2 regions of the Maridesulfovibrio gilichinskyi genome follow, and region 2 is predicted to be linked to the other one. Evidence: riboswitches for the same ligand, from Rfam matches in the RefSeq annotation. Region 2 holds a riboswitch; the other holds the start of a gene.
What was found. Region 2 has a riboswitch for cobalamin ahead of B9N78_RS17265 (sirohydrochlorin cobaltochelatase). Riboswitches for the same ligand answer to the same signal wherever they lie in the genome.
Positions count from the first base shown of each region.

Region 1 (15,980 bases), on a different contig from region 2:
ATATTGCTAGAGTTTTTGAAGCTATTAAAGAAATTAAAAAAACAACTCCTATTCATTTTATACGTGTTTCTCCGACGAAGATACACCCAGAAGAAATAAAATCAGGAATAGTTGACGAATACTATTCTCAACTGAACGAAAAAGAAATGGCCATTTTGTACGGAAAGACAAATATAGTCGTATCACCATCACTCTCGGAAGGATTTGGCATGCCAGCTTTAGAAGGTATGGCTGCAGGATGCCTTTGTGTTTTATCCGATATTCCAGCCCACAATATGTTTCAAAATCTTTGCAAACAGACAACAGGTTCCTACGCCCTTTATTTTAATCCAGAATCAACTGAAGAACTGACTCTAAGCTTACAAACAGCTTTAAAAAGAGATAAATGTGAGAAGCTAATTAAAAACGGAAAACAAATTTCTTTAGAATATACATCAGAATTACAAAAGCAAGACTTGCTTACGGCACTTAATAAAATTGAAAAAAAAGGATATAAATAAGTCTGTTTTAAAGCTGATTCTACGGCTTCAGGCAAAAACTCAGGTTGATTATAAGTCGGTATCATTATTGACACCAAAGGCTTTTCAACAGTCATAGGTAATTACTCTTAGAATATGTCGGATTATATTATTGAAAAAATAAAATTCAGCAGGCTAAAGCTTTATACTTTCCGCTTGTATTTTTTACAGTCCATTATATCGGGGATTTAATTTTGAATTAAACTATTTTTCTGCTTATAATTCCTTACTCCACCCCGAGTCAAGCAACCAATCGGCAGGCAGAGCACGCATAAAAAAGAACACCCTCATATAAATAAGGGTGTTCCGTATTAATTACTTGCAACCACGTGTTACAACAAAAGGAAATGTGAGTTATCTAGAATTCAACTTTAAAAGGCCAGGCCATTATGCCGCCTTCCATAACTTTAACATTAGTCCAACCATTTGCTTCAAGCACTCGCTGTGCTTCATAACCGCGCATAGATATTTTGCAAAATGTTATAATCTCCGCACTCTTGTCGCTTGGGAGCTTGTCCAGAGAATTCCGAAGCGTTCCTAAAGGAATCAAAGTTTCACCGACATTAAGGCGCATTTCTTTGAACTCAACAGGCGAACGTACATCCAGAATAAAAGGAGCAGTACCGCCATCAATCATCTCTTTAACCTCGGCATTGCAGATACCTGTCATCAGCCCTGCCATTTTGTTTTCCAAAATATGTGCAGTAGCTATGAAATGGTCGATCGCCAACGAAAAAGGAGGAGCATACGGAAGATCCGCTACGCCTATGTCATAAATAGTATTGCCATTCATAACCGCCATTGCGGCTTCGGCGACCTGACGATTAACTTCGCCGGTTCCTACGCACTGAAATCCGAGTATACGTCCGGTTTTCGCATCTGCAACCATCTTGGAAACAAGTAATTTTGCACCCATAAATCCGGGTTTATCAGGGCTTGCATTAGTGGCTGTCACTACCTCATACCCTTCTGCCTCAGCGCGTTTTTCCGACATTCCCGTGGAACCTGCACTGAAATTAAAGACCTTGCAGATACCGCTGTTAACAGTGCCGGGGAAAGTAGAACTGTCGCCAAGAACAATATTATCAGCGGCAACTCTGGCTTCAAGATTGGCAAGATCTCCGTAAGGTGCATAAGTTTTCTTGCCTGTGATACGGTTAGGAATCTCTACGCAGTCCCCTGCTGCATAGATATTAGAATCGGAAGTCCGCATGTGTTCATCCACAACGATACCCCCGAAACCACCTATCTCAAGCCCCGAGGCTCTAGCCAGATCAACATTAGGAACCACCCCTATAGAAACCACCGCCAGCTCACATGGAACAACTGAACCATCATTTAATTTTACGCCGGTAAGTTTTCCATTTTCGCCCATAAATTCAGCTACACCATTTTCAGTGTGAACAGTGACCCCTTTGGATGCCACATGTTTTTCCACCAGTTTAGCAAGCTCCCAATCCAAAAACATCAGCAACTGAGACAGCATTTCAACTACGTTCACATTCATGCCGGAATCGGCAAGAGCTTCGCAGACCTCAATGCCGATCAGTCCACCGCCGACAATAACTACATCTTTAACTTTGCCTGAATCACGAAGTTCACGAAGTTTGTCAGCATCACGCATCTCTGACAAAGCCTGCACGCCCTCCAGATTGATACCCTTAATAGGGGGATGACGGGGAGTTGCACCTGAGCAGATTACCAGCTTGTCATAAGGGACAGTGTCTTTTTCACCGGTAATGACATTCACACATGATACAACCTTTTTAATCCGGTCAATAGCGGTTACCTCCGTATTAACCCGCGCCTGCACGCCTTTAGCTCCGGCAAAAAAAGCTTCATTACGCACAACTCCGGTAGGAGTAGAAAGCAACTGGTCACGATTATCAAAATTTCCGCCGATATAATAAGGGTATCCACAAGATGCCATAGACATCTCCGGAGCTTTTTGCAGAAGAGTAACGTTTGCGGCCTGATCAAGTCGTTTTGCACGGGCTGCGGCTTTCGGTCCGGCAGCAGAGCCGCCGATGACAACTATATTCTGTGAACTCATGAAATATCTCCTCTCTACAGAGTGTTATATGTTCAGCGGGAGAATACCGCTTTTATCAAATTTAACAAAATATTATATTTTAATTATTCTTGTTACTTTGTTGCTTTTAATATCATGCCGCTTCAGCTGAAAAATCAAATATTTTTGCAGTAAATTTTACATACCAAGCGGCGGATTGCACCTGTACAATATATGCCAGAGCAATAACCAGAGCGGCATCTGATCCTTGCGGACCGAAGGCGTTGATCGCAATAGCTAAAGCAATTGAGAGATTCCGCATGACCGCCCCTTAGACAAGAGCAATTGCGTCGCCCCGCGGGAGAAAGCATTTACCTACCAAACGGTCATTTTTTTGGTGATTTTTTGTAAAAATTTCCACATAATGCATACTCCATTAGTGCAGGGTATTAATTCCGGCCGACCCGTTTAGAAAAGCCACTTTATGATGCCGTGTAGATACCCTTCTACGTGCTCACCAAAAAACTTACATTGATCTCGATCAATTTTATTAAATTTCAGGATAATAAGATGGAAAAAGAAGAGCTAAAAAAGATCATCACTGAATTCCCTATTTTTTCAAATCTGGATGATCCCAATCTTACGCGGTTAGCAGAAAATGCGGTTGTGAGCGACATTCCTAAAAAAGCAATTTATTTTAGTGAAGCTAAGTTTTTAAAAGGCATGCATGTTCTGCTTTCAGGCAAAGTAAAACTATTTAAATTAGCGGAAGACGGAAAAGAACAGACCATTTTCGTTTTCGGTCCGGGAGAGCCTTTTTGCCTCTGTTCAACTTTTTCTGACGGGAAAATGCCCGCAAATCTAAGCGCACTCGAAGACAGCAAAGTGCTTTTTATCAGTCCATCCAAATTTCAGACTTTAATTCAGGAAGACCCGTCTATTCTGCTTAATATGATGAGCGTCATGGCGAAGCGCCTTAAAGATGCAATGGTCATGATTGATTCACTTTCACTCAAGCAGATTCCGTCCCGTTTAGCAGCGTATTTTCTGAGTCAAAGTGAAGAGGGCTGGTTGAAGTTAGGAATTTCTTACAGGGAACTTTCAAAAATCATAGGTGTCACGCCGGAAGCCCTTTCGAGAGCAATGAAAAAGATGAGTAAAGAAAAACTCATTGAAGTTGACGGGACGAGCGTGAGGTTGATTAATAAAGAACGGCTGGAAACTTGCCGTGATGGGAATTTATTGTGTTAGACAGGTAAAAATAGGCCGCTCCGTTAATCTCAGAGTTAAGACTAACGGAAACGGCTTTAGTTCTTTGAATACATACTATTTAGAGCGCCGCCCGCAACATCTCGATTATATCATCTCTATTCATTGCCGGACGTCCTGAAAGATTACCATTTTCATCTTTAGCAACCAACAGTGTATCGTCAGCATAGCGGGATAACAGTTCGTCACCGATGCCTATTTCAGATAAACTTGTCGGACAATCTATAGACCTCAAAAAGTCTTCGAAACGATCGATTCCTTTCATTGCACAATCCATATCATCAGGTGCTTTAGGAACAATCCCGAAAATCCGCTGAGCAAACTGAACAAATCTTTCCGGGCGAGACTTAGCAGCAAAACGCATCCATGATGGATTGATAGCCGACAAACCCGCTCCATGAGCCACATCATGATGGGCAGAAAGAGTATGTTCAATCATATGAACAGGCATTCTATAATCCGTTCCAACCTGCAACCACCCATTGAGTGCAACCAGTGCGGCCCATTGAACTTGAGTGCGTGCTTCTAAATTCTTACCATCAGCAATTGCTTTAGGTCCCCACTCCATAGCGGTTAAAATGACTCCTTCAGCAAAACGATCCTGAATCGGAGTGCCGCCTATTCCGTTAAAATAGGTTTCGGTAACATGGGTGATAAGATCACACACTCCGTAAGCGGTCTGATTCTTCGGCACGCTCAATGTCAATTCCGGATCAACAATCGCAACACGAGGATAGAAACACTTATCGGCTACAAAAGACTTCACGGAAGTTTCTTCATTAGTGATAACTGCGCCGCAATTTGTCTCTGAACCTGTTGCCGCCAAAGTAGGAACAGTGATGACAGGTAACGCTTTTGCCGGAGTATATACTTGGTCCTGGCCGTGACGAATCATATTCCATGGATCGCCATCATAGAGGACTGCCGCAGCCATAACTTTAGCTGCGTCCATAGTGCTGCCGCCACCCAAGGCTACGATCACATCACATCCCTCCTCTCGAGCTATATTTGCGCCGCGTACCACTGTAGAAATTCTCGGATTCGGCTCTACGCCTGAACACTGTGCAAACAAAACACCCGCATCCTTCAGACTCTCTACTGCGCGGTCGAAAGTACCACTACGCTTGACGCTGCCTCCTCCGGTAACTATCAATGCTTTTTTGCCATGTTCAGCTACAACTTCCCCAAGTTTGGAGAGTGATCCTGCGCCGAAAATTAAACGTGTCGGGTTATGAAATTCAAAATTCATGAGTTACCTCCTAAATGAATACTGTTTTATTTTAACTTGCTGTTGCTAAGTATCTTTACTGCCGATAACTACTGAAAAGATAGACTGATCCTGTCAGATTTTTGCCTGATCGTCCGAAAAATACTACAAACAACTTGTTTACAAATACACAATTCCGATAAAGGCCCAATTGCAAAGAGAATCAGAATGAATAGCAATACACAATTTACACCCTCAGATGATTTAGGAGAAGTACGTGAAGCTCTGGCAGATAAAATTGCCCGATGGACCGAAAACGATTTTCGTCTGACAACAAAAATTCCCGGGTTGCTGCTTCGCAAATATGACAAACTCTCAGAACCGACGAGTTACATGCATGATCCGAGTATCTGCTTAGTCGCCCAAGGAGCCAAGCGAGTGTTCCTAAGTGATGAAGAATATGTATACGACTCCAATCACTTTCTTATTACATCCGTAGGTCTGCCAATATTAGCTCAAGTAATTGAAGCCGATAAACAAAAGCCATACCTAGGGCTGGTGCTGAAACTTGATCTAAGAGAGATTGCGCAACTCATGGTGGACAGCAACTTTAAGAGCCCCTGCCCTAAGCAATCAAAACGTGGAATAGCTGTCGGCAAACTCACGGCCCCGTTGTTGAATTTATTTAAAAGATTGCTAGATTTACTTGATGAGCCGGAAAATATTCCGGTTATCGCCCCGCTTATTCAGCGTGAAATTCTTTATCGTTTACTTATTAGTGAACAAGGACCACGCCTGCAGCAACTGGCCATGACAGGCAGCCATAGCCAAGCAATCACGCAAGCTATCGACTGGTTAAAAGAGAATTATACAAAACAGCTTAGGATTAATGACCTTGCAGCGCGTGTAGGGATGAGCACATCTACATTTCATCATCATTTCAGGTCACTAACGGCAATGAGCCCACTCCAGTTTCAAAAGTGGATAAGGTTGCATGAAGCAAGAAGATTGATGTTAACGGAACGTCAGGACGTAACAAGTGCAGCATTTCAGGTCGGCTACGAAAGCCCTTCCCAGTTTACCAGAGAATACAGCCGGCAATTTGGTGCGCCACCTTTAAGAGACATTAAGAGACTGCAAGAGATTTAATCTTTCAGCTCATCTTAAGTCAAAAAGACAGAATGCTGTAACAGCATTAAACAAAGTCTAAAGCGACGCGCGCAACAACTCTAAGATATCATCTCTGTTCATTGTCGGCCGTCCGGGAAGGTTGCCATACCTGTCTTTGGCAAGAAACAGAATATCATCGGCGTAGCGGGAAAACAGTTCATCACCGATGCCTATTTCAGACAAGCTTGTCGGGCAACCGATAGACTTCATAAATTCTTCGAAGCGGTCAATACCTTCCATTGCACAATCCATATCGTCTGGAGATTTTGGAATCAGCCCGAAAATACGCTGCGCAAACTGCACGAATCTTTCAGGACGAGTTTTAGCGGCAAACCGCATCCATGACTGATTAACAGCCGAAAGACCTGCCGCGTGCGTTACGTCATGATGAGCAGACAGCGTATGCTCGATCTTATGCACCGGACGGCTGCTGTCGGTTCCTACCTGTAGCCATCCGTTAAGCGCGACCAAAGCTGCCCACTGAATTTGCGCTCTGGCTTCGATGTCGGTTCCGTCAGCAAGAGCTTTCGGCCCCCATTCCATGGCGGTGAGTATCACTCCCTCGGCAAAGCGATCCTGAATCGGCGTACCGCCTATCCCGTTAAAATAAGTCTCTGTAACATGAATGATGGTATCACATACGCCATAAGCGGTCTGATCCTTAGGGACACTGACAGTCAGCTCCGGATCGACCACAGCAACACGAGGATAGAGACAGTTATTTGAAATGGAAGATTTAATGAGAGTTTCCTCATTGGAAATGACTGCGGTACTGTTCGCCTCCGAACCTGTCGCGGCTAAAGTCGGGACAGCTATTATCGGCAAGGCTTTAAGCGGGACGTAGAGTTTTTCATCTCCGTGGCGGATCATATCCCACGGATCACCGTCATAAAAAACAGCCGCGGCAATAACCTTAGCGGCATCTATAGTACTGCCTCCGCCCAAAGCGATAATTACGTCACATCCCTCTGTGCGAACTGTTTCTGCGCCGCGCACAACAGAAGAAATGCGAGGATTAGGTTCTACACCTGCACACTGTGCAAAGGGAATTCCTGCTCCCTTTAAACTTACAACTGCGCGGTCAAAAATACCGCTGCGTTTAATACTGCCCCCGCCTGTTACTATCAATGCTTTTTGACCATATTCACTAACAACTTCGCCCAGTCTGGAAAGCGATCCTGCGCCAAAAATAAGTCGTGTCGGATTCTGAAATTCAAAATTCATGAATTACCTCCGCAATGAATACGGTTTAGTTAAAATGACCAGATAGTTTTCAGCAACGGACACAATGTAGAAGGCTGAAGGCAAAAATTATTTTGCGATGGCCGCAAAAGTCCCTTTAAGCGGAGTTGCAAGATCATGCGGAGAAAGCTCAATGTCCATTCCCCTGCGTCCGGCACTGACAAAAATTGTTTCGTGGTTTTCGGCGGAGGAATCAATGAAGGTCGGCAGCAACTTTTTCTGACCAAGCGGGCTGACGCCGCCGACTACATAACCGGTGGTCCGTTCAACAAGTTTTACATCCGCCATAGCGATCTTTTTAACTCCGGCAGCCTTAGCCAGCAATTTTAGATCAAGATGCTTTAAGACAGGCACTATTGCTACGAAAAGTTGCTTTTCGTTCGCTACTACAAGCGTTTTAAAAACACGTTCAGGCTCAACACCCAATTTCTCAGCAGCTTCTTTGCCATAGGCTTCTGCGGCTGGATCGTGTTCATACTCGTGAACAGTATACTTAATTTTAAATTTTTTAGCTGTATTAATTGCTGGAGTCATAAAATATTTCTACAAAATGGCTGGTCGATTGGCAAGACCCTTTAAAGCAACTTCCTATTCAAGCAGCTTATCCATAAACTCGTCGTAAACTTCAGCTTCTACATAGACACGCTCAGCGCAGTTGCTGACCTGGCCGGAGAATATTATTCTGGAATCAACAACTGCTTTAACGGCCATATCCATGGCGCAGTCTGCGCAAATGATACCCGGCGCCTTTCCGCCCAGTTCAAGTAAAGTTTTAGTAATATTTTCAGCAGAAGCAGAAATGATACGCGGCCCTGTATCCACACTGCCTGTCAGAGTAACCAGACCTACCTGAGGGCTTCTGACCAAAGCATCACCCAAAGAGCTACCGCCGCCGGATACAAAGTTAAGCATACCTTTTGGCAGCCTTATGCTGGAAATCAGCTTGGCAAATTCAAAAGTGGTGTTCGGAGTTTCACTGCACGGTTTTAAAACAATGGTACAACCTGTCAGCAAGGAAGGAGCTACATTGCGGGCCATGACAAAGAAAGGGAAGTTCCAAGGGCAGACACCGACAACAACACCGATAGGCTGACGATAGAGAAGTATATTTTCTTTTGGATTATCACTCTGAATAACCTCGCCCTCGTATTTACGTGCCCATCCGGCGTAATAGTCAAAATATTCGGCTGTCGCATCAATTTACACTTGGGCGAGAGGTAAAATTTTAGCTTGCTCTTCGGCTAAAGTTCGTGCCACCTTTTCACGGTTAGCCCTGATAATTTCGGCCATTTTTTAAGATAACCGGTGCGTTCAATGCAGGATTTAGCCGCCCAGCTTTTCTGAGCTGAACTTGCTGCTTCCAAAGCGAGCGCAGCGTCACGGGCTCCTCCTTTAGGAGCCATAGCGATAACTTTTTCGGTAAACTGTTGAGCTTAATAATAATTTATTTTTCAACACAGAAATCAAGTCCCAAAGTTTTATACCGCTTTAAACTCAGCTATTTCAATATATTTATTAATTTATTGTAATTTTCCCTATATATGGACAATTGCTATTGCTAAGTAGAAATTCGCCTGAATTATTTTTACAACATGGATTAATGACGAGAGAAATTTAAACATTATACGAGGCAAACGGCACAATAAAAAAGCATCTATTTCAACTAAATAAAATTGAGCTTTATTTTCTGAGCTGCTCGCACAGTTATGAGAAGTTGAAGTTTGAATTACTAAAATTCATCAGCAAAATAATTTCCATATTTCAGACCAACCGATCGCTAGTTACAATTTTCAACAATTATTTACAAAACAGCTGGTTAAATAGTTACGAACAGAAACACATACCTGTGGAAAACCAGTTAATATCTCCATCCCACACTTACTCTCCCAAGGGCTGACAAGCTTCAGTCATGAAAAACTCTAGAAAGGTCTTGACCAAAAATGATGGTTTGGTAAACTGTCCTACGTTGATTTTGCACTTCAGGAATTTAGTTTTTCTAAATTTTGAAAAGGGAACCCGGTCAGATTCCGGGGCGGTTCTGCCGCTGTATTTTTTGTTCATTATGAATAAAAAAAGCCAGCTCCCCTGCCTGAAGCATGTCTGCATTATGCAGATATTTTCCATCTACCGAATGAGTCTGTCTTTTAAGACCTTAAAAATCATTCGGCCCCAAAAAATTCTGCAGAAATAGCCTTCTGGGCCGCCTGCACCACAAGCTAATACCTTTTTCTCACTGTGAGGACCTTGCATGTCCGCAACTTTCCGTTTGCGATATCGCTAGTGTTTTGCTCTGTGAGTAAAGGAATACGTGGAAAATCCCTTCAAAGGACCTTGAAAAAGAATGACCAAACAACCAGTTATCACTCGTGAATCCGCCAAAATGGCCTTAGAAGAGCACAGACGCTTTCAAGAAACAGTCAGCTCTAAAAAATATCAGATCCGTGACAGCAAGGGACACCTTCAGGAACACTCATTTGGTGATGTTAAAAACAGGCTTTGCCGCGAATTTTTAAAGCACTCCAGCTTTGAAAATCAGGAAAACGAACAGGTGTGCGAAATGCTTCAAGCAGGACGCTTCATACCTGCCGGATCTATTCTATCCGGCCTCGGCAACGACTACGCTAAATGTTCCCTCAGCAACTGTTATTTAGCAAAAATCGAATCAGACTCCTTAGAAGGTATCTTCGAAGCTCAGAAAAAACTCGCACGGACTTATTCTTACCGCGGCGGCAGCGGGATAGATATTACCATATTGCGCCCTTCCGGCGACCCTGTGAATAACGCAGCTGTCACATCTTCCGGAGCTGTCAGCTTCATGCCTCTTTTCAGTGAACTGACAAACACCATAGGCCAAAACGGCAGACGCGGCGCACTCATGATATCAATGGATATCAGGCATCCTGACACCCGCCGTTTTATCTGGAGCAAAAGTAAACCTGAAGAAATTTTCGGTGTGGACTCCCTTACAGGAAAAACTCAGGATGTATTCGGGGCCAATATAAGCCTCAAAATTACTGACGAATTCATGCAGGCTGTGGAAGACGACAAGGACTGGACGTTTGTTTTTCCTGAAATGAATAAAGTGACAGGCAAGATATGTGATGCAGCGACTTTGCAATTGCTGCCTGAGGTCTATAATGCCCTTGATCCTCAAGTGGGAGATCGCCTTGAAGCTGAAATCATCTACAAAGTGACAGCCCTTGATCCGGAAAAGTATCAGATAAAAGTCAAACCTGATCTACCCGTGAATGAGAAACAGGCGGACCTTCCTGAAGGCACACTTTTATTTTCTCCTTCCAGACGGCGCAACGAGAAGTCAGACATCTTCGACCCCGTCAATTCAGTTTATAACCTTCTCTGGGACGGAGACTACAGCCGCTGGCAGGAATTCGGCCTTCCTTTCAAGCCATATACAACAGTCAAAGCACGGGGATTGCTTGAAGAAATCAGCAGTTCCGCATGGCAGTCCGGCGACCCGGGAATCCTTTATCAGGATACGACTCAGCGCAATACCCCCGGTACATTCATCGACCCTTTGCGCCTTAAACCAATGTCCACCAACCCCTGCGGTGAACAAGGACTCGGCTACTGGAACAACTGCCTCTTAGGAGCCATGGTTCTGTTCAAATATGTAGTTAATCCCTTCACGAAGGAAGCTCAGTTCGACGAAGACCTGTTCCGCGATGACTTAACGCGCACCGTTGCCTTTATGGATACCATGTCTGATCTGAACCAGAGCAAGCATCCTCTTCAGCAGCATAGGGATGCAGACAAGTACGGTAAACGGATCGGCATAGAATTCACCGGACTTGGCGACATGCTTGCGATGCTCGGCATGCGCTACGGCAGCGAAGAGTCAATAGACTTCATCAAAAAGATCCTTCGGGATAAAGCCATAACCGAAATATCTGTCAGCGCGGATATAGCCGGACGCTTCGGGGTTGTGGAAGCTTTAAAAGCTCCTGAGGCCAGAAAACGGTTTCTGGAATGCCCGTACATCACAAACCTCGGACTGCCCAAAAAGTTACAGAAAAAGATTATGGATAACGGTCTGCGCCATACGGCTTTCAACACCGTCGGGCCTTCAGGTTCCATTTCCATCATGTCTGACAACTGCACATCCGGAATCGAACCTGCGTTTCTTTTCAGCTACACCCGCGAAACCCGCCTTGAAGCTGGAAAAGTTTTTGAGTTCATCCATATGCCTCCGCTGAAATGGATGCTTGAAACTAATCAGGAAGAGCTGTTCGGCAAGTATACGGCTCTGCAACTTAAAGAGAAATTGAATTACGTTCAATCTGATGAACTTGACTATATGGACCGCATCCGTTTGCAGGCCGCTGTTCAGGAATTCACAGACAGTTCCATTTCTTCGACCATTAATCTTTCCGAAGATACACCACGGGAAACCATCTTCCAGATTTACATTGAAGCATGGAGACACGGCCTCAAAGGAGTGACTGTCTTCCGCAACGGTTGTAAAAAAGGTGTACTGAGCAAGAAAGAAGATACGCAGGACGCTGATCCCACAATGCTCGGACAATTCCCGAGCTTACGTGAAAGAGAGCTGAATGATATCGAACGGGCAGAGCGCCATAGGGTTACATGGAAAGGGTCCAAGATGTATATCATTGTATCCGTAGATGAATCCGGCAACCCTATTGAAATATTCGTCAAGCTGCCAAAAGAAGCAGGCTTAACCGGATCAGGTATCTATAACGAGCAGGTTTTTCAGGAGAAATATTCTCTATGGGAAACAATCACCCGTTTAACCAGTCTTCTGCTTCGCGTGGGCATGCCTATCGACCGCATTATTACGCAGCTGGACCGTTCCAGCTACAATATAATCGATGCGGCTGCCATTATCTCCCGCATCCTGCGCAACTACATATCACTTGATATGGATGATCAAACCATAGTTTCCAAAGAACTTGGAAGCCCATGCCCTGAATGCGGCAAAAAAGCTTACGTACCTGAGGGCGGATGTAAAATATGTAAAGCCTGCGGTTACACGACCTGCGGCTAATCACATACGCTAGTTTATAAGGTTTTTATATTCTTACAAAAAATCCGGAAGGTGAATTTATCACCTTCCGGATTTTCTATTTTTTAACACAAAACATTATCCCACCGGAAAAATCTATACGGCGAATTCACCTACACCCACGACGAAATATATGCACGCAACGTCCCATTCCAATAATTCATATTACAGTTCACTATTCCATCATCAGCTTTTCTATTTCATATACCCATCAAGAGCTTTGCATAACTGATCGGCGCAAGAGGTACTCTTGTTACCGCAGGTGATGCCTTTGAGCTTACCGACAATTTCTTGAACAGGCATATCAGTAATCAACGCAGATATAGCCTTGAGATTTCCCGGACAGCCACCGGTAAAATCTACGTAAACAAGCTTACCGTCTTCCACTGCAAAGTTGATCATTGTTGAACATACACCCTGCGGAATAAATGTCTCAACATCAGCTGAATATGTGTTTTCAGATTTAAGAATTATAATTTTTGAACCGCGATTAATATTTTCTATATTTTCCATTTTTAACCAGTCTTATTTTTTTATTAGCAGTCTTTACGCCAAAACGGACACCGGACTTATGATTCAAAATAATCGCAGTGACGTCAAGAGAGGTTAAGTTAGAATTTGAGTTCTAATTTATTATCTTTGATCATTGCCAGAAAAGTTTACTCAAATATATTGCAAATATTTTGGAAATTACACTCAGTCTTTACCTGTATCTCTAAAAAAAGGCACAGAATGAACCCTAATTATTATCCAAAGAGTTGACAAGTCCCAAAACAGCTGGCAGTTATGGATCAGGACAGTAAACACAATGCGACAATGTCGCACAGGAGAAAAAGGCATGGGTGAAGGCAGACAAATACAATCAGTAGTTAGAGCGTTGAGCATATTGGAGTTATACAATAGCTCAACCAAAGAACTGAGCGTAACTGAAATCGCCAACCTGCTTGATCTCAGTAAAAGTACAGCTTTCAGCTTAATCAGTACCTTGGCTCAAAAAGGCTATCTGGAACAAAATCCCAGAGACTCCCGCTATTCCCTAGGACTCAAGTTGCTTCGACTCGGTGGACAAGTGCGGAGACACAGTATTCTGGTCCGTAGAGCCACTCCATTTCTGGAAAAACTTGTTCAAGAGTTTTCGGAAACAGTTCATCTGACTGTTGAACGCAACGGTATGGTGGTCTATATTGAAAAAATACGGGGGAAAAATGCGATCTTTATGCAATCGGAAGTCGGAGCAGAAAACCCCATGTACTGTACAGCTGTAGGCAAATGTTTACTTGCTTTCATGCCCGAAACCAGACGGGAACGATTGCTCAAACAGATGGTGCCGCTTGAACGGCGGGGACCAAACTGTATTACGAGTGTGGATGAACTGCAGCAAGAACTTGAAACAATCCGTAAGCGTGGATTCAGTATCGACGATGAGGAACACGTTGCAGGGTTGATGTGTATTGCAGCTCCTATCTTTGCGCAAAACGGAGAAGTTGTTGCTTCAGTCAGCCTTTCAGGAGCTAAAGCAGGTATTTCATCAAAAATGGTCGCTCAGGTGTCTGAAACGATCACCACCGTTGCTAAACAAATCAGCGCAGCCATTTAATTTTTTTTCACACACTATGTGAACAGCGTGCTATATTGTCGCACAAATAATAGTTAGAATATTAAAACCCCGCTTTGCGGTAAAAATGTGTTCATAAATGCAGCTAGATATTCCAAACTGCGGTTCAAAACGTTTTAAACAGTGATAATGACTACAAGCAACCTCACTTAATTAATATATTTAGTGAGTAATAACGATATTATGTAATATTATTTAATATTGGGCAGGATAATGTGGACAATGTGCGACAATATCGCACATTAAAAATCAATTGTGGGGGGAGTGGACCACTTATGAGGATCAAAAGAGCAGTGCGCAATGTTCTGAACTCATAACTGCCGGAACCGGTAGCAGCATAGTGGCCCCGGCGTGAAGGAGGTTAATAATTACAAGTATTATTTTTCCCTGTGCGGTATTTGACTGAAAGTGGGTTCTACGCACAACATGTGCTTTTTCTAGGAGAATAGTTAAAACAGAAATGTCGGTACAGGCCTTGCCTTTGCTTCCGACTCAAATTTAAAAAGAGGGAAACAATGACTCCAATATTTTTTCTAGTAGTTCTAGCAGTTGCTATTATTTTCTTAATGCTGCTGATCATGAAAGTAAAAATGCATCCAGTTCTTGCGCTTTTCTTTACCAGCCTTGGACTTGGACTGGCTCTGAATAACGGAATTATAGGATCGGTCAATCTGATCAATGCAGGGTTCGGCGGAACTTTAAAAGGCATTGGCGTTACCATCATCCTGGGTTCCATTTTGGCAATGGGTATTCAGGATACCGGCGCAGCCACGGCAATTTCCAACTTTTTCATCAGGTTGTTCCGTGGGCGCGCTTTGGAACTTGCCCCCGCACTTACAGCTTTCATCGTCTCCATTCCAGTATTTGGCGACATAACCATGGTGCTGACCGCTCCAATCGCCTCCATCTTGTCAGTACGTAAAAAAATATCAATGTCCTCCATGTCCGCTTTCATCAGTATGGGACTTGGACTTACTCACGGTCTGGTTCCGCCAACCCCCGGTATCCTCGCAATCGCCCTTATGTATGGCGCTGACCTTGGTTTGACCATTTTCTGGGGAACAACTATTTCCGCAATAGCATTCTTCGGCACATGGCTGATACTGCGCGGCTGGGCAGCTAAAGAATGGATTGCCCCTAGAGAAGACTTTGTTGAAGGTTTCGAGCCTGCCAAATCTGATAAGATTGAAGATATTGTCATCCATGAACCAGGACTGCCAAACGCCTTTTTCTCCATGCTTCCAATACTGATTCCAGTAGTACTGATTACTTTTGCATCTTTTGCAAAGGTATATATGAAAGACAGCGGAACATCTCTTACCTTCTTCACTTCCGTTGGAGACAGAGTTATCGCATTATTGCTGGGCGTCGTATTCACCATAATCCTTGGGTTCATCAAGTCTGAAAAAGTTAAAGCTCATCATTTCCGCACCACCGGCAACAATGATAAGTCTCTGAAAGAACTAATATTTGGAACATGGGTAGGCAGAGGACTCATGGTTGCTCTTCTTCCATTGCTCATTACCGCTATGGGTGGAGCCATGGGTGGCATACTTAAAGCTGCTCCGGTCATCAAAGAACTTGGTGTCATCGTAGCAGGAACAAGCCTGCTTCCGATTCTTATTCCCTTCTTCACAGCCTCGATAATAATGACCGCTGTGGGCTCCATGACAACCGCAGGTTTGACCGCTGCCGCTATAGTTCTTCCCATGATGGACTCACTTGGACTGTCCCCGGTTGCTGCGACTCTGTCCATCGGCTGCGGAACCATGATATTCAGTCACTTGAACGACAGTGGTTTCTGGATAATGACCCAGTTCTTCAACCTGAACACAAAACAAGGCCTGAAATACCTTACTCTCCCACGCGCTATCGGTGGTGTAATAGGTATCATCTCTTTAGCA
Region 1 covers NZ_FWZU01000005.1:250,559-266,538, reverse strand. Annotated here, with positions in the region: gene B9N78_RS15095 (glycosyltransferase) at 1-500, shown strand, start outside; gene B9N78_RS15090 (FAD-dependent oxidoreductase) at 877-2,571, opposite strand; gene B9N78_RS15085 (hypothetical protein) at 2,684-2,851, opposite strand; gene B9N78_RS15080 (Crp/Fnr family transcriptional regulator) at 3,100-3,780, shown strand; gene B9N78_RS15075 (iron-containing alcohol dehydrogenase) at 3,860-5,047, opposite strand; gene B9N78_RS15070 (AraC family transcriptional regulator) at 5,234-6,154, shown strand; gene B9N78_RS15065 (iron-containing alcohol dehydrogenase) at 6,212-7,399, opposite strand; gene ybaK (Cys-tRNA(Pro) deacylase) at 7,487-7,951, opposite strand; gene B9N78_RS15055 (aldehyde dehydrogenase family protein) at 8,006-8,617, opposite strand; gene B9N78_RS18470 (hypothetical protein) at 8,659-8,820, opposite strand; cobalamin riboswitch at 9,382-9,524, shown strand; gene B9N78_RS15050 (TSCPD domain-containing protein) at 9,759-12,443, shown strand; gene B9N78_RS15045 (TIGR03905 family TSCPD domain-containing protein) at 12,657-12,974, opposite strand; gene B9N78_RS15040 (IclR family transcriptional regulator) at 13,300-14,058, shown strand; gene B9N78_RS15035 (GntP family permease) at 14,592-15,980, shown strand, end outside.
Region 1: another riboswitch for cobalamin. It lies ahead of B9N78_RS15050 (TSCPD domain-containing protein); the one in region 2 lies ahead of B9N78_RS17265 (sirohydrochlorin cobaltochelatase).

Region 2 (15,980 bases):
TTCTCCGTATTCATAGTCTGAAACTTAAAAAAGTGATCAGGTTTAATTTTAGTGATAATGATCAAAACTTGACCGCAACATTTAACAAATTAAAATTTCAAAGCCTGTCCGATTTCAAGACATGCTTTCGCTCTGTTCAAGGTATACAAATGCACCCCCGGAGCCCCTCCATCAAGAAGCCCCTGAGCCTGCTTTGTGGCGTAATCTATTCCAAGGCGATAAACCGCATCATCCCCGCCTTCAGCGTGCGCTTTTTCAAGCGCGCTTAGGTATTTACCGGGAATAGCCGCGCCGCATAAAGAAAGAATAAATTTAGCTGACTTAAGGCTCATAATAGGCAAAACACCCGGAACAACCGGAACATTAATACCCATCTGGGAAAGCCTGTCACAAAAATCAAAATAAACCCTGTTATCGAAAAAGAGCTGAGTAATGATTAATTCCCCGCCCTCATCAACTTTATATTTCATCCACTTAAAATCTTCTTTAATTGAAGGAGATTCAAGGTGAGCTTCAGGATATCCCGCAACAGCGATTCCCATGCCCGGATGGTTCTCGTTTACGTAAGTGACTAAATCAGAGCCCTGCTTAAACGCCTGTTTGCTAAAATCAAAATTAGCATCATCAGCAGGAGCATCACCGCGTAGCGCGAGAATGTTTTCTACCCCTGCTTCACGCAATGAATTAATGAAATAGCTTATATTTTCAGGGCTTGCACCAACGCATGTTAAATGAGCCAAAGGCTCAATTCCCATATCCTGCTTCATCTTCTTAACAATTTCAAGGGAATTACTTTGAGTGCCGCCACCTGCGCCATAAGTTACAGATGCAAAAAGAGGATTCAGCACCTTTAACTTTTCAACAACTTCAAAAAAAGCAGGCCATGACTCTTTATCCTTAGGCGGAAAAAATTCTAAAGAAAGAAACGGTTTTTTTTCTTTGATCAAATCTACAATTTTCATGCACTCTCCTTACTGGGCAACGGACATTCATCGCTATTTACAACAATTATGCTGTAAAATTCCTATTTTATCCCAGATCTCTTTCTTTAAGTAATTCAAGAATCTCATAATTAACAGGTAAAAACTTTACATCAACTACATTATTAAGATCAAACCAGTCAAACAACTGATTTTCCATTGATGTAACATCTCCTGAAAATTCCCATATATCAAAAAAGCTTAATTTTACAGTATACTCTGGATAATCAACTATCTTTTCCATCCAGAAATCAAATTTTAAAGGTGTAATTCCCAGTTCTTCCTGTAATTCACGGACAAGAGCTTCAGAAAGAGATTCTCCCTTTTCCACTTTGCCGCCGGGGAATTCCCAAAAGTTTTCGTAATCTTTGCCTTTCGGCCGTTCAGCCGAAAGAAATAAACCATTTTTCCAAACAATTCCGGCAACAACAGAAACAGGATTCCGAGCAACCATGAGGGCTAATCCTCATCCATAAGCTGCTTTTTGCGCTCTTCAATCTCAGCGATTTCTTTTTCAAGAACAGCCATGTCTTCCATCAAACTTTCAGACCATGATGAGGCTTCGGAATACTTAGAATTAAGTTCAATAGCCGCGCCGCTGTCGTTATATAATTCAGGGTCGTTTAACTTTTCTTCCATTTCCGCCAGTTCTTCAAGAACTTTTTCAAGCTCTTTCTCTAACTTTTCGTACTTTGCAAGACGCGGCTTCAAATCTTTATATAAATTATTTCTAATATCTGCCTGACGACGTTTTTCTTCTTTAGTCAGTTTACGCTTTTCAGGTTTATAATCACTGTCTGAAGTTTTTGAATCAGAACTGCTGCCACCACCGGCAAGCATCTCCTTGCGGTGGGCATCATAATCTGCAAAAGACTGAAAGACCTCAATACCTGTATCAGTCAGCGACCAGATCTCTTCTGCAACTTCCCCAAGCAAATAACGGTCATGAGCTACAAAGAATATAGTCCCGTCATAATCCTTAAGAGCCTGAATCAATCCTTCGCGACTTTCAAGGTCCAGATGGTTGGTAGGTTCATCGAGAATAAGCAGGTTCGCCCTTGAAAGAAATAAACTTGCAAGTATAAGCCTGTTTTTCTCACCTCCGGAAAGAGCTGAGACCGGACGGTCGAAATAAGATTCTCCTAGAAGAAAGAGTCCCAAAACGCCCTTAAGCTGTTCTTCTGTGGTATCCGGGTCGCATAAACGTCTTATTTCCGACAACGCAGTTGCTTCGGTTCTGAGAATTTCACTTTGATGCTGGCTGAAATATGCAAGGCTGGTATTGGGGCCGATCCTTGCGTAACCCGCATTAGCTTCAAGAGTTCCGAGAATAACCTTGAGCAAAGTTGATTTACCGGCTCCGTTAGGAGCTGCCAAAGCAACTTTAGTTCCGCGGAACAGCTGAAAATTTAATAACGGCCACAAGGATGGCGGTTTTCCGTCATATGAAAATTCTAGGTCAACAACGGTTATCGGAGCCTTATCACCGCGAGCAGTTGGAGGCATACGAAAAGCAAGCGCCCTTCCGGCGCGATTGCTCTCAGTTTCATCTTGAATCTTGGACAGATCGTCTTCAAGTTTGCTGACTTTTTTCATTTTAGACTGGGCCTGCGCAGCCTTTCTAGCCTGAGCCTTAAAGCGACGAATATATGAATATTCGTTATCAATTTTAGCAGTCAATTTTGCAGCTTCGCGCGAACGCTGCAAAGAATTTTCCGCGCGCCATTCAATAAACTGCGAGAAGGAACCGCGTCTCACAACAGCTTTGCCGGATCCAAGATACAAAACATGTGTACCGACACGATCAAGAAAAATACGATCATGGGCTACGTATATAACCGCACCTCTAAATGACAAAAGGTAACTTTCAAGCCACTCAACCGCTTCAAGGTCAAGATGGTTGGTAGGTTCATCAAGCAGTAAAATATCTGCGCCCTGCAAAAGTACCCGCCCGAGCTTGGCGCGCTCACGCCATCCACCACTCAGTTCTGCGATTTTACTGAGCATATTATGCTCTGAAAAACCGAGTCCGGTCAAAATTGTACGGGCTTTATGCTCCGGATTATATCCGAACTGGTGTTCAAGGTCGGCCTGACGCTGTGAAAGCCTTTCTATTAACGCCTGATCATTGGTACTGGCGGCTTTTTCCCATTCTTCCCATAAGGAATTCCATGAAGGCAGCGCGGCAAGCACCCAGCTTAAAAGACCATGGTCAAGGTCTTCCTCAGTAAATTCCTGAGCAACATAACCGACTCTGGCGTTCTTAGAGATAGCAATAACACCGGAATCAGGATCGATTTTTCCGGCAACAAGTTTGAGAAGAGTAGATTTACCGCACCCGTTAGGGCCGGTTACGGCAAGACGCATTCCCGCAATAACTTCAAAAGTAAGATCGCTGAAGAGGTCTTCTCCGTTATATGATTTCTCGAGAGATGAAATAGTAACTTTAGGCATTAATTCTCCGATTGAGGGGATATAGCTTTAAAAGCAGATCAGAAATAATATAAGCTTACGAAATGCAGACTGTGCTTTTAAGCGACCGCCCTTCACATATATCAAAATAGATCATAAATTTATTCAGTGTAAGAGAGGGAAAATATCTTCATGCAGCAAGGAAAGCAAGGGAAATGGCATAATCAAATCTAAGATATATTTTTCACAAAACTTATCGATATTCCCAGTCAAAAACGGAGTTGTAGTTTTGACCTCCGCACTTGTCCGGAGTACACCACGTTTATGAAAACATGGTATGTCTATTTACTTCGTTGTAATGACAATTCACTTTACTGCGGGGTCACCACTGACCCGGCACGCAGGCTTGAAGAGCACAACAACGGCGGCAAAAAAGGTGCAAAATATACTCGTTCACGCAGACCTGTAGAAATAGAAGCGGCTGAACCTCTGCCGAACAAAACATCAGCTTACAAACTGGAATACGCAGTAAAGCAAAAGCCATCTACGCAAAAAGCTGCCTTCCTAAGGAAAACAGCTTTAAAGATGCGTAGTGAATTTAAGCAGGAAGATGAATCATCTCAAAACAATTAATCATTATCAGACGCTGTGAGTAGCATCAGCGAGAGATAATGCGTCTTGTCGGGTACGGCGTCTATATCATCATATATGGCTTCGCCTTCAAGTCCAAGACGGGTATAAAATTTAACATCAACATTATTTAGTTTTTTAACAACATTACGCAGCTGCGGAAAATTGCGATATGCTTTTAAAATAATGGCATTATGAGCTTTTGAAATGGTATGGGCAAACTCATCCGCATCCGCTACGCCGGAAGTCAGCAATAAATTCTGCCCCGATTCAACAAGGACCTGACATGATTTTGCAGCTGCCGCCTGATACGAAGTAATTCCAGGAACAACTTCAACTTCAACTTCTGGATAATGTTTTCTTAAGGTGCGAAGCATGTACCCGAAGGTAGAATAAATCAGAGGATCACCAAGAGTCAGAAACGCAGCGTTTTTACCTTCACTTAAATATTTAGCCGCGATCTTACCGTTTTCTTCCCACGCTTCCTGCAACTTGGCTTTATCGCGAGTCATCGGGTATCCCAGTCTCACAATCTCGCACCCTTCGTGCAGATACTCGGACGCAATGCTGAGCGAATGCGAAAAATCATTTTTTGTTGAAGACGCAGCAAAAACAACATCAACCTGTCCAAGAAGCTTAACCGCCCGCACTGTCAACAAATCTGAATCACCGGGGCCGACACCTATGCCATATATTTTACCGTAATTACTCATGAATATTCTCTTTTAATTTTTACTATATAAAAAGTCAGCTAAAGTTTCGACTGCGTCCACATTACGCGGTCCGGGACGCGAAAAAACTGATTCATCAACCTTTAAAACTTTTCCAAGCCGCACAGCTTTAATCATTTTAAAATGATCTCTATCCGCCGGAACAACCGGAGATTGATTCATCCTTCCTGATTGATAAACGTAATTTTCAGGATCAAGACGAAAAACCTCCTCTTCTCCCATGCGTACAATCTTCTTGGAATTCTGCACGCAATTAACGCCGCCGGCCTTATCAATTATATCGGATACGATTGAACCTTGTCCGGCAGCCAAAAGATTCGGATAACGAATCTCAAAAAAAACTCTAGGCTTATCTTTTACAGTGCTAAATCTTTCATTAACCTTATCAAGTCTGGAAGCCATTGAATTTATAAGTTTGTCTGCCCGCTCAGGTTCACCTGTTAATATACCGATTTTATTTATCAAAGCGTAAAGATCATTAAACGATGTAACCGTAAACATTGCGGTCGGAATTCCGCGTTCCTTTATCGGCTCAAGGGCTGACTCTGCCTGAGGCCTTCCCGCCATTTGTAAAACAAGATCGGGATTAAGCGCGACAATAAGCTCAGGATTAGGCCGCATATGAGTTCCGATCGAGGGCAATTTTATAATCTGCGCCGGATAATCATCACCGGAAGTACGAGCAACAATTGTGTCACCTAAATCCATAGCAAAAAGGATCTCATTAAATGCGCCGTACAAAGCGATAATCCGTTTAGCAGGAGCTTTCAGAACAACTTTGTTTCCAAAATCATCAGTTACAGAAACTCCTGCAAAAACAGAATTAGCAGGAATAATCGCCAGAAGGAGAAAAAAGAACTTGAGGAACACCGAGTTGCGGATGTTCGACAATTGAAACAGATGTCTTATAAACATTTGAAATATTATCCTTTGTAACGACTTCAGCAGGCGAGCCGTCAAGCTTTACTTTACCGTTTGATAAAAAGACCAAACGATCAAAATAAAGCGCGGCAAGATTCAAGTCATGAATTACACAAATTATAGTTGCGCCCTGCCGATTCATTTTTTTAAGCATATCAAAAAGTTCGATTTTTCCGGCAACATCAACGCCAGATGCAGCCTCATCAAGGACCATTATTTTTGCCTGCTGCGATACAGTGCGAGCCATCAAAACCCGTTGAAATTCCCCGCCTGAAAGCTCAGACACGGGCCGATCAATCAAATGATTGATACCTATCATTCTTATGGCTTCACCGCAGATATCTTCGTCTTCACTATCATAACCGAAAAAGCCCGAACCGTGCGCATATCGGCCCATCATAACCATGGACTTAACCGTTAAACCAAATGCAGGTTCAACCTTCTGCGGCAGAACTGCCATTATCCCTGCAAGCTCACGGGGACGATAATCACGTACATTTTTCCCGGCAATCTCAACTTTTCCCGAAATCGGACATAACACTCCTGAAAGAGATGAAACTAGAGTAGTTTTGCCGCTTCCGTTAGGACCGAGCACAGCAGTCATTGATCCGGCTGGAAAGCTTAAATTCATACCTTGAAGAACTTCCCGCTTTCCATATCCGGCAGAAAGATTCTGAACGGTAATCATGAACGTGCTCCCTTGAAGCCGCCCCGTAAAACAATGCAGAAGAAAGGACCGCCGAGCAAAGCCGTTACGACTCCGACCGGGAGTTCTTCCCCGCCGGGGAGTAATGAACGGGCAATCACGTCGGACCAGACCAGAAGCAATCCGCCAAGCAACGAGGATGACAGTAACAAAGGCCGATGTTCAGCACCTTGAAACATCCGCACCAGATGAGGAACAATAAGCCCCACAAATCCGATGATTCCGGAAACAGCTACAGCCGCACCGGTTAACAGCCCCGATCCGACAAGCAAAAACAGCCGCACTCTTGATACATCCATACCAAGATGGCGGGCCTGAGTTTCACCTAGTGACAATATATCAAGTTCACGTGAATAATAAATTATGGGAATCATCCCGGCAATAAAGTATGGCAGAAACAGTGTTACATGCTCCCACCCACGGCCCTGAAAACTTCCCATTATCCAGAAAACAATGCTTGTAACAGAGTCTTCATCCAGTGATTTTAGCAATGATATCAACGCAGAAAGAAAAGTCGCTACGACAATTCCTGCCAGTACCATAGTTTCGCGCCTAAGAGTTCCGCCGATTCTGCCGAGCATAAGCACTGCGCCAAGGGCAGCCATAGCTCCGGCAAGAGCGGCAAGAGGGAGAAAAAGCGAACCGAACTTCAGCCACAAACCAGCGCCAAGCACGGTTGAACCGGAGAATATCGCAAGACTGGCTCCGAAAGCCGCACCGCTGCTGATTCCCAACGTAAACGGATCAGCCAGAGGATTTCGCAAAATCCCCTGATAAACGGTTCCGGCAACAGCAAGCGACATCCCAACAAGGAAAGATAGACAAACTCTGCTGAGCCGAAGATCAGTTATAATAAATGATAAAGATGATTTTGAACCTTCCGCTCCGCCTAAGATAACGTTTTTAAAAACATTAAAAACCTGCGCAGCAGAAGTCTCGTATGCACCGAACAAACAGGCGGCAAATACAGAAACAGGAACAAGAAATAAAAGCACAGCAACAGCTCTGCTCCTTCTTTTTTCCATTGTTTCCATATCTTACCGCCTCCTGAATTAAATCGGTTTAATGATCAAGACTGTTGAATGCGGTTTTAAGATGATCAACCCAGATATCCACAACCTGAGGATATTCAGCTGAACCTTTAAGGACCGGCACGCATTTATATCCGGCTTTGGTCAAAATAGATTTCCAAGAGTCTGCATCTTCTCCGGCCATATCATTACGGGCATGGTCACCTGCAACAGACATATACGGAATGAGATAAACTTTCTTTGCTTTCATTTTTGCAAGCTTAGCCATCACGTCATCAAGAGAAGGAGTCCCTTCAACCGTACCTACAAGAATTTTAGGATCGGCCTTGGTAAAATAATACTGTGAACCGGGATAATAAATATTAGCACTGTCAGGTGTTCCGTGCCCCATCAGCACTACAGCATCTTTAGGTTTGCGATCTTTTGGAATACTGGCAATGATAGCTTTAACAGTTCTATCCATATCTTCGTTTGAATAAAGTAAAGGTTTACCAACGGCAATCTTAACCATTCCCTTAGGCATACCTTCAAACTTCATAGCTGTTTCACTAATACCGGAAAATTCTTCTCCGGGGATAGTATGCAACGACTGAACGGCAACATGCGTAAAACCGTCATCCATCATCTTAGCTAGAGCTGTGACAGGAGAATCAACGATGCGGCCTTCTTTTGCCAGAATATGTCTGATTATAGAAGATGAGAAGGCCCAGCGGACAGGTACACCGGGAAATGCTTTTTTGACAGCCTTGTCGATGTTATCAAATGAAACCTGCGCCTGATCCATGCTTGAACCGAAGGCCGCAAGAAGGATACCCTTTTTAACAGGTTTGGAATCGCCGTGTCCGGCTAGAGCAAGTGAAGGGATGAGAAGAAAACAAAGAATGATAAAAGCAAAAACAGCTTTTTGTTGAACCCCAAAACGACACTGCATAACAGTCTCCTTGAATTTGGGGGCTTGAATTAATACAGCCCCTACAGTTACATATATAGTACATGCAACCATAAGGATTTTTGTCAGATAAAAGCCCCGTTATCTGTCAAAACTGAGCACAAGTTATTCTTTGGCAGGTCTTCCGACTCATCCCATCTCACCCGGCCTTCCCGAAATAAATTTCAGTGGCACGCTAGTACGGCTTAAACCATACACGGGGGTCAACTTCACAGGACTTACGGCGGCGGGTCCGTTCCCGAATTTAACGGGATTCCCTTTTAAGCTCTTTCGAGCACCACAAGAGAAAAACTGATATTCTGCTTAGCCTTTGCTGTCAATCACGAAGAAAAATGTTTTCCGGGTAATACTTTTTTTAAAATTCAGCATAGACTTGAATTGCAATTGAAGACAAATAATTTAATTAATTAATTTGAAAGAGATAAAGGAGCTTGTCCTATTCCCGGCCAAATTCTGATCATCCCCAATATTGCTCTGATTGAAGTCCAGATTCCGGCAATTATCCATATCCATAACAACATGTGCTCAGGTTTATAATAGTCTACGACAAGCAACAGTCCGGAGCTTATACCTACAGCAATCAGCATAGCATTTCTAAGATAATGAAAATCTCCGGTCCCTAAGTGAATTCCATCCGTTGCAAAAGAAAGAGCATTAACTGGTTGCAGAAAAGTAACCGCAAGCCATGCCGGTCCGAAAACGGCAGCAGCTTCAGGCGGTACAAGCAGCCAACTGACGGGCTCCTGACCGAAATACATTGCTAGTGTAAGAAAAATTCCAGTACAGAAACTCCACTGGCAGACCAAAACTGCAACTTTTCGCGCCAGCACTCTGTTTGCACTACCCATAAAATACCCGACTAAAGACTGACCGCTGATAGCAAACGCATCGAGGAAAAGTGCTAAGGAAACAAAAAACTGGCGGATAGCCTGATGCGCTGCGCCGGAATCAGCTCCGGCTTTGGTTGCAAATCTGGTACACAGAAGCAAAAATAAACATACTCCTCCTGAACGGATAAACATATCTCCGCCTATCGAAAAAAGTCTTCTGGCATCACTTAGGCTGAAACCTAAATTAAAACCGTAATTCTTTTTAACAACAGAGACTGCCCAGAATGCTCCAATCCACTGACTTATGGAACTCGCCAGTGCTGCTCCCCCGACACCGAGCTGTGGAAACGGCCCATGGCCGAAAACAAGACCCCAATCCAGAAACACGTTAATTAAATTCATACCGACAGCAACATACAATTGGGTCCGCATATCCTGATAGCCGCGCAGTGACCCGAAGCAGGAAAGCGTAACCAGAACAGCCGGTGCTCCTATCAACCTGTATTTCATATAATCAACGGCAAGGATCTGAACATCACCGTCCGCGCCCATAATGTTCGAAATATAACCGAGAAGCGGCAATAGACATACGGCTAAAACTATTCCCAAAACTATTGAAATTGCCACTGCAAGCCAGCAAAGGGAAGAAGCTCTTTCCATATCCCCTTTACCGAGAGCATGTGAAACCTCGGTCTGTGTTCCGACTCCTAAAAATCCGAACACCCAGAAAATTGACGAAAATATCATTGTCCCGATGCCCAGAGAGGCCAGAGATTCTGCGCCGATTTTTGCAACAAAGGCAGTATCAACCAGTCCAGTAACAGGCTCTGCTATCATTGAAAACAGAACAGGTATGGATAAAAAAAGAAGTGTCTTATTAGGACGTTCTTCAAAAGGATGAAGTTTTGCAGGACTGTCAACAGCCATTTAAATATGCCTCCGGCGGCAAATTATTCTATCAAAAAATTAAAACCGCATGCTTTAAATAAGCATGCGGTTTTAATAAACTTATCTTTATCAACAATCTCTACTGAAGATTTTTGATAACAGCCTGACCCATTTCAACACAACCGACAAGGGTACCGCCCTCGTCCATGATATCGCCTGTGCGAAGTCCCTGACTGAGGGTTTTAGCAACAGCTTCTTCGATACATGTTGCTTCAGCAGCCATATCAAAAGAATAACGCAGCATCATGGCAACAGAAAGAATTGTTGCAAGAGGATTAGCTTTATCCTGTCCTGCAATGTCAGGAGCAGATCCGTGAATAGGTTCAAACAAACCAGGATTGCCTTCACCAAGAGAAGCGGAAGGAAGCATACCGATTGAACCGGTAATAACAGCCGCTTCGTCAGAAAGGATATCGCCGAACAGGTTGCCTGTTACGATTACATCAAACTGTGAAGGATCGCGAACAAGCTGCATAGCAGCGTTGTCGACATACATGTGGCTGAGTTCTACATCAGGATAATCAGCGGATACTTCGATAACAATCTCGCGCCATACGCGGGAAACATCAAGTACGTTTGCTTTATCAACTGAACAGAGACGTTTGCTGCGTTTTCGTGCAGCTTCAAAAGCCAACTTAGCGATACGTCTGATTTCGTGCTCACGGTAAACCATGGTGTTGAAGCCGATACGTTCACCGTTTTCAACGCCGGTGCCGCGAGGTTCGCCGAAATAAATTCCACCGGTAAGTTCACGGACAACCATTACGTCTATACCTTTTTCAACGATGTCAGAACGCAGAAAACATGCTTTCTTGAGCTGTGGAAAAAGAGCTGCAGGACGAAGGTTTGCGAACAGAGAAAGTTCTTTACGGATTCCGAGAAGTCCGCGTTCAGGTCTGATAGCCGGATCAATGGTATCCCACTGAGGTCCGCCGACAGCACCGAGCATAACGGCGTCAGCTTCTTTGCAGGCTTTAACTGTTGCATCAGGAAGAGGAACTCCGGTCTTATCAATAGCAATACCGCCGATAAGAGCTTCAGTAACATCAAATGTATGACCGAATTTTTCACCGATAACTTCAAGAACTTTTATTCCCTGAGCCATTATCTCAGGCCCGATTCCGTCACCGGGCATAACACATATTTTCATCGTCTTATCCTTATTCATCTATCTTCACTACTTAGTGAAGGTTTTAGCCGCTGAATTAAACAGAGAAGCTGAAAATATCTATCCACATGGAAAATATTTCACGCCTGACTCTCAGCGAATTAATTACCCATGCGTTTTTTAACGTAATCAACAAGTCCGCCGGCATCCAGAATTTCTTTCATGAATGGAGGAACAGGAGCACATGTGATTGTTTCACCGGTTGTGATATTCTTGATTGTTCCTTTTTCAGCATCAACTTCAAGCTGATCGCCGTCACCGAGCTTTTTAAAATCGTCACCGACTTCAAGCAGGATGAGACCCATGTTAAATCCGTTGCGATAAAAAATACGGGCAAAACTTTTTGCAACAACAACTGGAATACCTGCTCCTAAAAGGGAAATCGGAGCATGTTCGCGAGATGATCCGCAACCGAAGTTTTCATCGGCTACCATGATATCATTCTTTTTAACGCGTTTAATCCAGCCTGCTTCAAGTCCTTCCATGCAGTTTGCGCCGAGTTCTGCGGCGTCGGTAGTAACAAGAAAACGTGCAGGGATGATTGCGTCGGTATCAATATGTGCTCCGACTCTATGCGCTGTACCTGTGATAGTCATATTTATTCTCCTTGGGATTAGGATTTAATTAAATCAAATTTATTAGTGAAACTTCTACAAAGCTGAAGGATCGATGATTTCACCGGCAATAGCACTTGCAGCAGCAACAGCAGGGTTGGAAAGGAATACTTCACTCTGCAAGCTTCCCATACGGCCCTTGAAGTTACGGTTTGTTGTTGCAATTACTCTTTCACCGCCTGCGAGGATTCCCATGTGACCGCCGAGGCAGGGACCACAGGTTGCAGGTCCGACAATTGCGCCGGCATCCATGAATATTTCGAGCAATCCTTCTTTAAGAGCCTGTTTCCAGATAGAAGGAGTAGCGGGAAGAATGATCAATCTTACATTCTTATCAGCTTTACGTCCTTTAAGGATTGCAGCAGCTTCTCTAAGGTCGGAGATACGACCGTTTGTGCAGGAACCGATAACAGCCTGATTAATCTTCATGTTTTTAACTTCATCAACAGGCTTAACATTTTCAGGCAGATGAGGACATGCAATCTGAGGTTTCATGCCTGTCACATCCATTTTTACGATTCTTTCGTATACTGCGCCTGCGTCAGCGGAAAGGAGTGAATCTCCGGTTCTTCCGGCAGCAACGCAATATTCAAGAGTTTTTGCATCAACAGGGAACAGACCGACTTTACCGCCGGCTTCAATTGCCATGTTTGCAATGGTCATGCGACCTTCAACAGAAAGATTATTTACAGCTGAACCGCTGAATTCAAGAGCTTTATAGAGAGCTCCAGAAACACCGATTTCACCGATAAGACGCAGGATATAATCCTTTGCGCCGACATATTTGCCGGGAGTTCCTTCAATTTCAACCTTAACGGAAGGCGGAACTTTGAACCATGTTTCACCAAGAGCCATAGCTCCGGCAATATCAGTTGAGCCCATACCGGTAGCAAAAGCACCGAGGCCGCCGTAAGTACAGGTATGACTGTCTGCACCGATTACGATGTCAGCAGGACCGACAAGGCCGAGCTCCGGCAAAAGTGCGTGTTCTACGCCGCAGTCTCCGCCTTCATAATAATGAGTAATATTTTTTTCGTGTGCGAATTCACGGACAACTTTAACCTGCTCTGCAGAATCAATGTCTTTATTCGGTGTGAAATGGTCACAGACGAGGGCAACTTTGTCTTTATTAAAAACTTCTTTTGCGCCCATTGCTCTGAAAGATTTAATTGCAAGAGGAGCAGTAATGTCATTTGCAAGGACTAAAGAGACTTTGCAACGTACAATCTGTCCGACTTCTTTAACAACTTCATCAGTATGAGCTTGTAAAATTTTTTCCGCTAATGTTTTAGGCATTGTGCTTCTCCTGTTTCATGCGTTCAACTCTGTTTATGGCATTTATATAAGCTTTAGCGCTGGCAACTATAATATCTTCGTCAGAGCCTCGACCAATAGATTTTATACCGTCATCAACAATATGGACCATAACCGCACCCTGTGCGTCTGCGCCGCCAGTAACTGCGTTTACAGAATAAAGTTCCAGTTTGGGGTTTCCGCCTACCAATTTATTGATAGTTGAAAAAACTGCATTGATTGGCCCTTCACCGAAACCGACTTCTCGAATTTCTACCGGATTATCCTTATCTTTTCTGAAATCTTCCAGAACAACAGCAGCGTGAGGAGAAACACCCGAAGTTCCTGAAAAAACCGACAAATCTTTAACCCTGAACAGGTCATGAATGCGGTAGGCTTTTTCCAAAACAAGAGCTTCAACGTCCTCATCAAAAATCTGTTCTTTCTTATCAGCTAAAATTTTAATAGCTTTAAAGACTTCTGCAATCTGATCATCATTTAATTCATAACCCATCTCGCGAAGCTTTGATCCCAAGGCGTTTCTGCCGGAATGTTTGCCAAGCACAATAGAAGTGCCTTTTTTGCCTATGGATTCAGGAGTCATAATTTCATAAGTCTGGCGATTCTTAAGCATTCCGTCCTGATGAATTCCCGACTCATGAGCAAAAGCGTTAGCACCGACAATTGCTTTGTAAGGCGAAATAGGCTGTCCGATTGTACTTGCAAGTCTGCGGCATGCCGGAAACAACTGCTCTGTTACAATGGAAGTTTCGATATCATAATAATCTTTGCGGGTGTGCAGCCCCATAACAACTTCTTCAAGCGAGGCATTACCTGCACGTTCACCGATACCGGAAAGAGTGACTTCTGCCTGTCTGGCTCCGGCTTTAATTGCGGCCAGAGTATTTGCAGTCGCAAGGCCGAGATCATTATGACAATGAACGCTGAAAACAGCCTTATGACTGTTCGGGACAGTTTTCAGCAAATAAGCGATTAATCTGCCGAATTCTTCCGGCTGTGCGTAACCGACTGTATCTGGAATGTTGATTGTTGTTGCGCCTTCATTAATAACAGCTTCAACAATCTCTGCCAAAAATTCCCAGCGTGAACGGGAAGCATCTTCAGCAGAAAATTCAACGTTAGGAGTCAGTGAAACAGCATGACGTACTGCCTTCTTAGCCATTTCTAATATTTCAGCAGGTTCTTTGTTGAACTTATGCTTCATGTGAATATCTGATGTGGCAATAAAGGTATGGATGCGGGGATTTTTAGCATATTTCACAGCTTCGTAAGCACGGTCGATATCAGAGATAAGAGCCCTGCAAAGTCCGGCAACCTGAATTTTATCTACCGACTGAGCTATCTCTTTAACAGCTTCAAAATCGCCCTGACTTGCAGCAGGAAAACCTGCTTCAATAATATCAACTCCAAGCATTTCCAGCTGACGGGCCATGGTAATTTTTTCGTTGATATTCATGGTTGCGCCGGGGGACTGTTCACCATCACGTAAGGTCGTATCAAAAATATATACTTTTTCGGACATTTTTATTCTCCTGTCTGCCTGTAAAATAAAGCCGTTAGGCAGATTATTTCAAAATTTCACTGGATATAGCTATAGAACACTTTGGGAGACTAAGATTTACCGTCCCCCAAAAGATTTTATGTTTTACTAGCTGGTGTGAACCGAGGCTATGACAAATCTTTGGAGGACTTTCTTAGTAGTAGCTTAGAGCTTCTGCGTGATAGGAAGAAAATAGTGTAGATAGGACCGGAAATAATATAACAAGCGAAAATAATGAATCCCAAGAACTTGGGCTGAGATGCAACCATCACAAACAAAGCAATGACAGTTACCATAGAGCTGAATGGATGAGCTTTGAAAACGCCTGCTTCTTTAAAAGAATTGTAGCGGACAGAACTTACCATCAGGAAAGACACGATATAAACAAGAATCAGAGTTCCAACAGGAAGAACAGCATTAGCTAAAGCCGTAGGCATGAAAGGAGCAAAAAGGATCAAAGTTGCCAAAGTACAACCCGCAGCAGGGATAGGCAATCCGATAAAATGAGCTTTAGAAGTGGTTCCGGCTTGAACATTGAAACGGGCAAGTCTGAGAGCTCCGCAGGCGATCATTAAGAATGATGCCAAGAGTCCCAGTCTGCCGAAATTATGAAGCTGCCATTCATAGGCCATGAAAGCAGGAGTAACACCGAAAGCAACCAAATCAGCGAGAGAATCGAGCTGTACACCGAATTCACTGCTTGTCCCGGTCAACCTAGCAACTTTACCATCAAGACCATCAAAAAGACAGCTGACCAAGATAGAAACTGCACAAAGTTCAAATTTACCTTCCACAGCCCATGTCATCCCCAGAAAGCCGCAAAAGAGGCTCGCTATGGTCAGCATGTTCGGCAGAATATATACTGCCTTGTGTTTAGGTATTCTTTTTTCCTTAGCCATAATAATCACTTATAAATATATTAAATTTCCAAACTTTATTAACTGTTAATTAAACCTTGTGAGCAAGAGCTGTTTCACCAGCGATGACCTTGTCACCAACTTGTATGGAAGGTTCATACCCCTCAGGCAAGTAAAGGTCAACCCGCGAACCGAACTTAATCAGACCGAAACGATCGCCTCGTTTAAGTTTATCCATCTTTTCAGCCCAGCAGACAATTCTTCTGGCGATAAGTCCGGCAATCTGCACCATAGTAAATCTCTGATTACCTTTACCAATTATTTCAACGACATTGCGTTCATTATCAGT
Region 2 covers NZ_FWZU01000008.1:12,936-28,915, reverse strand. Annotated here, with positions in the region: gene B9N78_RS17305 (methylenetetrahydrofolate reductase) at 90-962, opposite strand; gene B9N78_RS17300 ((deoxy)nucleoside triphosphate pyrophosphohydrolase) at 1,030-1,434, opposite strand; gene B9N78_RS17295 (ABC-F family ATP-binding cassette domain-containing protein) at 1,440-3,434, opposite strand; gene B9N78_RS17290 (GIY-YIG nuclease family protein) at 3,717-4,025, shown strand; gene cobI (precorrin-2 C(20)-methyltransferase) at 4,022-4,735, opposite strand; gene B9N78_RS17280 (ABC transporter substrate-binding protein) at 4,748-5,668, opposite strand; gene B9N78_RS17275 (ABC transporter ATP-binding protein) at 5,577-6,362, opposite strand; gene B9N78_RS17270 (FecCD family ABC transporter permease) at 6,359-7,414, opposite strand; gene B9N78_RS17265 (sirohydrochlorin cobaltochelatase) at 7,443-8,342, opposite strand; cobalamin riboswitch at 8,458-8,657, opposite strand; gene B9N78_RS17260 (MATE family efflux transporter) at 8,768-10,117, opposite strand; gene leuB (3-isopropylmalate dehydrogenase) at 10,218-11,288, opposite strand; gene B9N78_RS17250 (3-isopropylmalate dehydratase small subunit) at 11,408-11,902, opposite strand; gene leuC (3-isopropylmalate dehydratase large subunit) at 11,957-13,216, opposite strand; gene B9N78_RS17240 (2-isopropylmalate synthase) at 13,209-14,756, opposite strand; gene pssA (CDP-diacylglycerol--serine O-phosphatidyltransferase) at 14,903-15,673, opposite strand; gene B9N78_RS17230 (phosphatidylserine decarboxylase family protein) at 15,723-15,980, opposite strand, start outside.